2 regions of the Ramlibacter sp. GS1-15 genome follow, and region 2 is predicted to be linked to the other one. Evidence: predicted binding sites of a transcription regulator. Region 2 holds the regulator's gene; the other holds the start of a gene.

Region 1 (4,410 bases), 680 kb from region 2:
ACGCCGTGATCGAGATCCCCGAAGGCACGCAGGCCGGCAAGCAGTTCCGCCTGCGCGGCAAGGGCATCAAGGGCGTGCGATCGAGCTATCCCGGCGACCTGTACTGCCACATCGCGGTGGAAACGCCGGTGCGCCTGACCGAGCACCAGCGCAAGCTCCTCAAGGAGCTGGACGAATCGCTCAAGAAGGGCGGCACCAAGCACTCGCCCACCGAGGAATCCTGGGCCGACAAGCTGAGGGGATTCTTCAGCGCCTGACAACCTTTGACTTCCCCGACGGGAAGAGCACAATGCGTTGACCGCTGAGGCTCTTTCCGCGAGGGGGTCATGGACAGACAGCCCGCGTATCGCAACCTGCTCTCCTACCACGTGACGAGCACGGCGGATGCCTTGCGTCGCGGCGCAGCGATGCACATGCGCCGCGAACACGACGTCAGCCTGGCGCAGGTCCGGACCCTGGCCCTCATCGAAAGCCTGCAGCCGGTTCGCCTGCGCGACGTCGCCGCCGATGCCGGGGCGGACAAGGCGCAGATCAGCCGTGTCGTCTCCAGCCTCGTGAGCCGCGGCTTTGTGTCGCGCCGGACCATCACCGGCGATGCGCGATCGGCACACCTCGAGCTCACCGAATCCGGGCGGTACAAGATCGATGCCATCTGGCGCACGCTCGGCGCGCGGGATGAACGGCTGCGCACGTCGCTGCAACCGGCCGAAGCCAACCAGCTCATCGCCCTGCTGGCACGCGTGCGCAAGACAGCCGATGAGCTCACGACGGCCGAAGAAGGCCTGGAAGCGCAGCAGCAGCGCGAGAGCAGCGAACCGGTCTCCTAGAAGAGCTGGCCCTGACCGGCGCCGCCCGGCCGGCGGAACTGGCTCGTGTCGAGCACGATCCGCTCCCGGTTGAAGCCGATGCGCCGCGTCGCCTTCTCGAAGCGCTGCGCGATCAGCTCGGCCCAGGGACCGGTGCCCTTCATGCGCGTGGCGAAATCGCTGTCGTAATCCTTGCCGCCGCGCATGTCGTGGATGCGCGCCATGATGCGCGCCGCGCGTTGCGGGTAGTGCAGCTCCAGCCATTGGCGGAACAACGGGCTGACTTCCCACGGCAGCCGGATCACGTGATAGAAGGCACTGCGTGCGCCCGCCTCCCAGGCGGCCTCGAGCACCTGCTCCATGTCGTCGGTGAGGAAGGGAATCTGCGGCGCAAGGCTGACGGCCACCGGCACGCCCGCCTCCGACAAGGCCTTGATCGTGCGCAGCCGGCGATGCGGCGCGGCCGCGCGCGGCTCGAGCCTGCGAACCAGCTCCGCATCGAGCGACGTCACGGTGACGCTCACCGCCGCCAGGCGCATCTGCGCCAACGGCGCAATGAGGTCCAGGTCGCGCTCGACACCGCTCGACTTGGTGGTGATGCCGAAGGCGTGCCTCGTCTCGTGCATCAACTCGATCACTGCACGCGTGAGCCGCAACTCGCGCTCCACCGGCTGGTAGCAATCCGTCGCCGTGCCGATCGCGATCAGCCTCGGCTCGTAATGCGTCTTCGCGAGTTCCGCGCGCAGCAGCGGCGCGATGTTGCGCTTCGCGATGATCTTCGTCTCGAAGTCCAGCCCGGGCGAGAGGTTGAGGTAACTGTGGGTCGGCCGCGCGTAGCAGTAGATGCAGCCATGCTCGCAGCCGCGATACGGGTTGATCGAGCGGTCGAAGTAGACGTCCGGCGAATCGTTGCCCGTGACGATGCTGCGCGCGTCTTCCCAGATCACCTCGGTCTTGGGGACGGTGCGCTCGTCGACGCACTGCTGCAGCGACGACCAGCCGTCGTCGAAGTCGTGGCGCTCGTCTTTCTCGAACCGGTGTGCCAGCCGTGTCGCCGCGCCGCGACCCTTGAGAGCCTGGAGGGGAATGCGGGTTTCGCTCACTCCATAACTGTACATGCATACAGCATTTGATGCAACGTGGGCGCGAGCAAAGACCCTCGGCTGAGTTCTGTAATTTCAGCAGTTACTGAAATCACGAAAATCTCTCCTACAATTGCGCCATGTCATTGCAGGAACACCTGCCACCACTGTCGGCCCAGTTCGTCGCGCACTTCGGCGAAATGGGCAGCCGGTGGGGCATCAATCGGACCGTGGGGCAGATCTACGCCCTCCTCTTCATCGCGCAGCGGCCGCTCAATGCCGACGAGATCGGAGACGCGCTCGAGTTCTCACGCTCCAACGTCAGCATGGGGCTGAAGGAGCTGCAATCGTGGCGGCTCGTGCGGCTGCGCCACTTCCCCGGCGACCGGCGCGAATACTTCGAGGCGCCGCAGGACGTGTGGGAGATCTTCCGCGTGCTGGCCGAGGAGCGCCGCCGCCGCGAGATCGAGCCCACGCTTTCGATGCTGCGCATGGCGCTGCTGGAGGAGCCGCGCAACGAGGCCGACCAGCACGCGCAGGCGCGCATGCGCCAGATGCACGACCTGATCGAGCGGCTGGTGACCTGGTTCGACGACGTACAGAAGCTCGCGCCCGAGACGGCGTTGCAGCTCATGGGCATGGGCGCGCGCGTGACGCGCGTGCTCGAGCTGAAGGACCGAGTGACGGGCAAGGGCCCGCGGAAACTGGAAGGCTGACATGGACACCTTGCTGCTCTCGCGCCTGCAATTCGCCGCGAACATCGGCTTCCACATCCTCTTCCCGACGATCAACATCGCGCTGTGCTGGTTCATCGTCTACTTCCGGCTGCGGCGCAGCGGCGCGAAGGACGCAGCGCAGGCGCGCCAGTGGGAAGAGGCCTATTACCTGTGGACCAAGATCTTCGCGCTGACCTTCGCGCTGGGCGTGGTCACCGGCATCACGATGAGCTTCCAGTTCGGCACCAACTGGCCGGGCTTTATGCAGCGCGCGGGCAACATCGCCGGGCCGCTGCTCGGCTACGAAGTGCTGACGGCGTTCTTCCTCGAGGCGACTTTCCTCGGGATCATGCTGTTCGGGCGCAGCCGCGTCTCGGACCGGGTGCACCTGTTCGCGACACTGATGGTCGCCGCCGGCACGACGACGTCGGCCTTCTGGATCCTGAGCCTCAACTCATGGATGCAGACGCCGCAGGGCTACGAGATCATCGACGGACGCTTTCATGCGACGAGCTGGCTCGAGGTGATCTTCAATCCCTCGTTCCCCTACCGGCTCACGCACATGATGCTCGCCTCGACGCTCACGGCGGCGTTCCTGATCGCGGGCCTGTCCGCATGGCAATTGCTGCGGGGCACTGCGAACGGCGGTACCCGCCACGCATTGCGCGCGGGCGTGATCGCCGCGGCGATCGCGATCCCGCTGCAGATCTTCGTGGGTGACCAGCACGGCCTGAATACGCTGGAACACCAGCCCGCCAAGATCGCGGCGATCGAAGGCATCTGGCACACCGAAAAGAGCGCGCCGCTGACCCTCTTCGGCTGGCCGAACGAGAAGGAAGGCCGGACCGATTACGCCCTGCAGGTGCCCAAGCTCGCGAGCCTGATCCTGGCGCACGACTTGGACGCGGAACTGAAGGGGCTCGATGCCTTTCCCAACGCGCATCCGCCCGTGGCGGGCGTGTTCTGGAGCTTTCGCATCATGGTCGGCGTGGGCCTGCTGATGCTGGCGGTGTCCTGGTGGTGTGCCTGGGGGCTGCGGCGTGGCGCGCTCTCGCCGTGGCACCTGCGCGTGCTCTCGGCGATGACCTTCGCCGGCTGGGTCTCCACGCTGGCGGGCTGGTGCGTCACGGAGATCGGCCGGCAACCGTTCCTGGTGTACGGCCTGCTGCGCACGGCGGACCTCGTGGGGCCGCACGAGCCGGGGACGGTGCTGTCCACGCTCATCGCCTACCTGGCGCTCTATGCCTTCCTGCTGGTGTCCTATGTACTCGTGCTGATGTACATGGCCAGCCACCCGGCCCAGCCGGCGGGCCAGGGTCCCCAGCGACCGACGACGGCCGAACCAGTCCGCGGGCGCGCGTGAGGAGACGACCATGAACTTCACCGCTGCAGACATCCTTCCCCTCGTCTTCATGGGCGTGATGGGCCTCGCACTGCTCGTGTATGTCGTGCTCGACGGCTACGACCTGGGCGTCGGCCTCCTGCTGCCCTTCGCCACCGACCCCCAGAAGGACGTGATGGTCGCGAGCATCGGCCCGTTCTGGGATGCCAACGAAACCTGGCTGGTGCTGGGCATCGGCGTGCTGCTCATCGCCTTCCCGATCGCACATGGCATCGTGCTGACGGCGCTGTACCTGCCGGTCGCCGTCATGCTGATCGGCATCATTCTCCGCGGCGTGTCTTTCGATTTCCGTGTGAAGGCGCGCGCCGCGCACAAAGGCTTGTGGAACCGGCTGTTCTCGCTCGGCTCGCTGCTCGCGGCAGCAGCGCAAGGCTGGATGCTGGGCAGCTATCTCACCGGCTTCG
Region 2 (4,410 bases):
TTCCCCGGATGCCGCAAGCGCCGATCGAATCGGCCGAGGCGCTGGAGCAGTTGCGCGCGCTCTGGCATGGCCACCGGATCGCGGTGCATGTGACCGAATCCGCACCGGGAGTTGGCGTCGACACCCCCGAAGATCTGGAGCGGGTGCGTCACCTCTTTGGAGCGCACCAAACGTAAGCGCGCGCCAAGGCACGCGTGCTATCCTCGGGCGCGAAAGAGGGAACCATGAGACTGATCTTGTTGGGCGCACCGGGCGCCGGCAAAGGCACGCAGGCCACGTTCATCTGCCAGAAATTCGGCATCCCGCAAATCTCGACGGGTGACATGCTGCGCGCGGCCGTGAAGGCCGGCACCCCGCTCGGCCTCGCGGCGAAGAAGGTCATGGACTCGGGCGCGCTGGTCAGCGACGACATCATCATCGGCCTGGTGAAGGAGCGCATCGCCCAGCCCGATTGCGCCAAGGGTTTCCTCTTCGACGGTTTCCCGCGCACCATTCCGCAGGCCGAGGCCATGAAGCAGGCCGGCGTGAAGCTCGATTACGTGCTCGAGATCGACGTGCCGTTCGAGGCGATCATCGAGCGCATGAGTGGCCGCCGTTCGCACCCGGGCTCGGGCCGCACCTACCACGTCAAGTTCAACCCGCCGAAGGTCGCCGGCGTGGACGACGTGACCGGCGAGCCGCTGGTGCAGCGCGAGGACGACAAGGAAGAGACCGTGCGCAAGCGCCTGCAGGTGTATGCCGACCAGACGCGCCCGCTCGTCGACTACTACGCCAACTGGGCCAAGGCCGACCCGGCCAACGCGCCCAAGTACCGCGCCATCAGCGGCATGGGCACGGTGGAAGAGATCACGCAGCGCGTGTTCCGCGCGCTCTCCGCCTAAAGCAGTTCCAGGATCAGCCGGATCCTCGCCTTCACCGGCGGGAGATTCGTCGACGGCAACTCGTCGCCCGCCTGAGGGATGATCCCGCCCTCGGCGCAGCGGCTCGCGCGCAGCACCTTCACGCCTTTCGCCCGGGCGTCGAGCAATGCAGGCATCAGTTCGCGATGGACCGTGCCGTTGCCGGTCGCGGCGACCACGAGGCCCTTCACGCCCGCGGCGACCAGCGCGTTCACGGTATCGGCCGATGCACCAGCGTGGCTGGTGACGATCTCGACGCGCGGCCATTGCTTCGCGGCGGCGACGCGGGCGAGCCGTGACGCATCGCCGCCCGCAGGCCAGGCACGCGCGAGCCGAAGCGTCCCCTCTTCCACGTAGCCCACGGCACCCGCATCGCCCGAGCTGAACGGATCGAGCCGGAAGTGGTGCACCTTCGCGATGTCGCGCGCATCGTGGATGCGGCCGGCGCACACCGCGACGACCCCGCGTGCACCCGGGTGCGACGCCACCGCGACCGCGTCGACGATGTTCTGCGGGCCGTCCGGCGACAGCGCCGTGGCCGGCCGCATCGCGCAGGTGATCACGACCGGCTTGTCCGGGTGCAGCACTTCCTGCAGGAAGAAGGCGGTCTCCTCTAGCGTGTCGGTGCCGTGCGTGACGACGATCCCGGCGACCTCCCCCTGCGCCAGCCAATGGGCGCAGCGCAGCGCGAGTTCGCGCCAGATGGCAAAGGTCATGTCCTTGCTGTCGACCTGCGCCACCTGCTCGCTCTCGATCGGCGCTCCGGCCAGGGACGGAATCGCCGCGACCAACTGCGCCACACCGATCTGCGCGGCGGTGTAGCCGACGTTGTCAGCGGGTGACGAGGAGGTACCGGCGAGCGTGCCGCCGGTGCCCAGTACCACGATTTTTGTTTGCCGCACTTGCACTTTTCACGAAAGCTGGTTAAAAATACAGTTACTGGATATCGAAACAGGAGCACCCTGTGATTGACCAACCCAAGCTCACTGCCCGCCAGCAGCAGATTCTGGACCTGATCCAGAGCACCATCGCACGCACCGGTGCGCCGCCCACGCGCGCCGAGATCGCGTCGGAACTCGGCTTCAAGTCGGCCAACGCGGCGGAGGAGCACCTGCAGGCGCTCGCTCGCAAGGGTGTCATCGAGCTCGTATCCGGCACCTCGCGCGGCATCCGGTTGCAAAGCGACGCACTCAAGGCGATCAACGAAAGCCGCACCAAACAGTGGGCGCTGCCCGGGCTTTCCCAGCTGTCGCTTCCGCTCGTGGGCCGCGTCGCCGCCGGGTCGCCCATCCTCGCGCAGGAACATATCGACCAGACCTACTACGTCGAGAGCACGCTGTTCCAGCGCCGGCCGGATTACCTGCTCAAGGTGCGCGGCATGTCCATGCGCGACGCCGGCATCATGGACGGCGATCTGCTCGCCGTTCAGGCCACCAAGGATGCGAAGAACGGGCAGATCGTGGTGGCGCGCCTGGGCGATGAAGTCACCGTCAAGCGCTTCCGTCGCAACAAACACCTGATCGAGCTGCACGCGGAGAACCCGGACTATCCGACCATCGTGGTGGAGCCGGGCGAGCCGTTCGAGATCGAGGGCCTGGCCGTGGGCCTGATCCGCAACACCATGCTGATGTAACACGTTTCGCCCGGCGCGCCGCAGGTGGCAGGCGTATCGTCCCGCGAGCGGGACTACCCTGCGGCAGCGCCGGTCCCCACCCAATCCTGCCGTGTCAGTGCTCCAAGGAGTCTCACATGGCCATCGCAGTGCTTTCCTTTTTCCGTTCGCTGTTGCCCCGCAAGGCGGGCGTGCCCACGATGCAGTCGCTGCGCCCCGGCGCAACGGCGCATCCGGGCCGTCCGTCTTGCGGCTCCTTTTCGAGGAGGCCGCTGCGGGTCGTGCGCTCGACCAACCGGATCGTGATCAGCGGCCGCATGGCCGACGTGTGCGCGGAGCTGGACCGGCTTGCGGCCCTGGAAGCAGCGGCGAGCTGAATCAGCCCTTGCGCGCGCCGGCCAGGTAATCGGTCTTGCCCAGGTCCACACCGTTGTGACGCAGGATCGCGTACGCCGTCGTCACATGGAAGAACAGGTTGGGCAGCGCGTGAAAGCGCAGGTAGTCCTGGGCCTTCATCTGGCGCGAGGTCTCGCGGCCGGTGGGGATGGTGAGTTCCTTGTCTTCCGTGCCATCGAGCTTCTCCGGCGCAATGGTGGCGAGGAAATCCAGCGTCTTCTGGATGCGAGCCTTGAGGTCCGCGAAGCTCGCCTCGTTGTCCTCGAACTTGGGCCATTCCACGCCGGCAATGCGCGCCGCACAGATCTTGGCAGAGTCGCAGGCAATCTGCACCTGCTTCGTGAAGGGCAGCATGTCCGGTGCCAGCCGGTAGGTCAGGAGGTTGGCCGGGTCGAACTTCTTCGCCTCGGCGTGCGCCGCCGCCTTGTCCAGGATGTGGGACAGGTTCGCCAGCATGTGCTTGAAAACCGGCAGGCTGGCTGCGGACATCGACATCGTCATTTTGTGAACCTCTTGTTACTGATGAGAAAGCGCGAACTTTAAGTCGGCCGCAGATTTCCTGCTCCGGACGGCCTTTGGCCACAAGGCACAATCCGGGGCATGAATATCGTGATCCTCGACGATTACCAGGACGCGGTGCGCAAGCTGAAGTGCGCCTCCAAGCTCGAAGAGTACCCGGCCAAGGTCTACACCAACACGGTGAAGGGCATCGGCCAGCTGTCGGTGAGGCTGCGCGATGCCGACGTGATCGTACTCATTCGCGAGCGCACCCACATCTCGCGCCAGCTGCTCGACAAGCTCCCGCGCCTGCGCCTGATCGCGCAGACCGGGCGCGTCGGTGCGCACATCGACGTGCAAGCCTGTACCGAGAAGGGGATTGCCGTGGCCGAGGGCGTGGGTTCGCCGGTCGCGCCGGCCGAACTGACCTGGGCACTCATCATGGCGGCGATGCGGCGCCTGCCCCAGTACATCGGCAACCTGAAGCACGGCGCGTGGCAGCAGTCGGGCTTGAAGTCCGCGTCGATGCCGCCCAACTTCGGCCTGGGCCTGGTGCTGCGCGGGCGCACGCTGGGCATCTGGGGCTACGGCAAGATCGGTCAGCTGGTCGCCGGCTACGGCAAGGCCTTCGGCATGCGCGTGCTGGTGTGGGGCAGCCAGGCTTCGCGCGCCCGGGCCGAGAGTGACGGCCTGCAGGCGGCCACGTCGCGCGAAGAGCTGTTCCAGGAAAGCGACGTGCTGTCGCTGCACCTGCGCATGTCCGACGAGACCGCCGGCATCGTCACGCTCGAGGACCTCGGGCGCATGAAGCCGACCTCGCTCATCGTGAACACCTCGCGCGCCGAACTGATCGAGCCCGAAGCGCTGATCGCCGGCCTGAACCGTGGGCGTCCCGGCATGGCGGCGATCGACGTGTTCGAGAGCGAACCGATCCTGCAGGGCCACGCGCTGCTGCGCCTGGAGAACTGCATCTGCACGCCGCACATCGGCTATGTCGAGCTGGAC

What was found. The regulator LexA, encoded in region 2, represses DNA repair genes until DNA is damaged. The targets are predictions, from matches to a motif close to ACTGTATNNNNATACAGT.
Region 1: a site for LexA is predicted at 1,916-1,933, ahead of AC3EF3_RS12285 (PA0069 family radical SAM protein). Genes of this name have one in related genera too.

Annotation. Positions count from the first base shown of each region.
Region 1 is NZ_JBYNTU010000001.1:2,444,047-2,448,456, forward strand. Features, by position in the region: gene dnaJ (molecular chaperone DnaJ) at 1-257, shown strand, start outside; gene AC3EF3_RS12280 (MarR family winged helix-turn-helix transcriptional regulator) at 327-827, shown strand; gene AC3EF3_RS12285 (PA0069 family radical SAM protein) at 824-1,909, opposite strand; gene AC3EF3_RS12290 (GbsR/MarR family transcriptional regulator) at 2,029-2,604, shown strand; gene AC3EF3_RS12295 (cytochrome ubiquinol oxidase subunit I) at 2,606-3,967, shown strand; gene AC3EF3_RS12300 (cytochrome d ubiquinol oxidase subunit II) at 3,978-4,410, shown strand, end outside.
Region 2 is NZ_JBYNTU010000001.1:1,766,598-1,771,007, reverse strand. Features, by position in the region: gene kdsB (3-deoxy-manno-octulosonate cytidylyltransferase) at 1-176, shown strand, start outside; gene adk (adenylate kinase) at 225-881, shown strand; gene AC3EF3_RS08890 (asparaginase) at 878-1,783, opposite strand; gene lexA (transcriptional repressor LexA) at 1,864-2,532, shown strand; gene AC3EF3_RS08880 (hypothetical protein) at 2,649-2,888, shown strand; gene AC3EF3_RS08875 (DUF1993 domain-containing protein) at 2,890-3,408, opposite strand; gene AC3EF3_RS08870 (D-2-hydroxyacid dehydrogenase family protein) at 3,508-4,410, shown strand, end outside.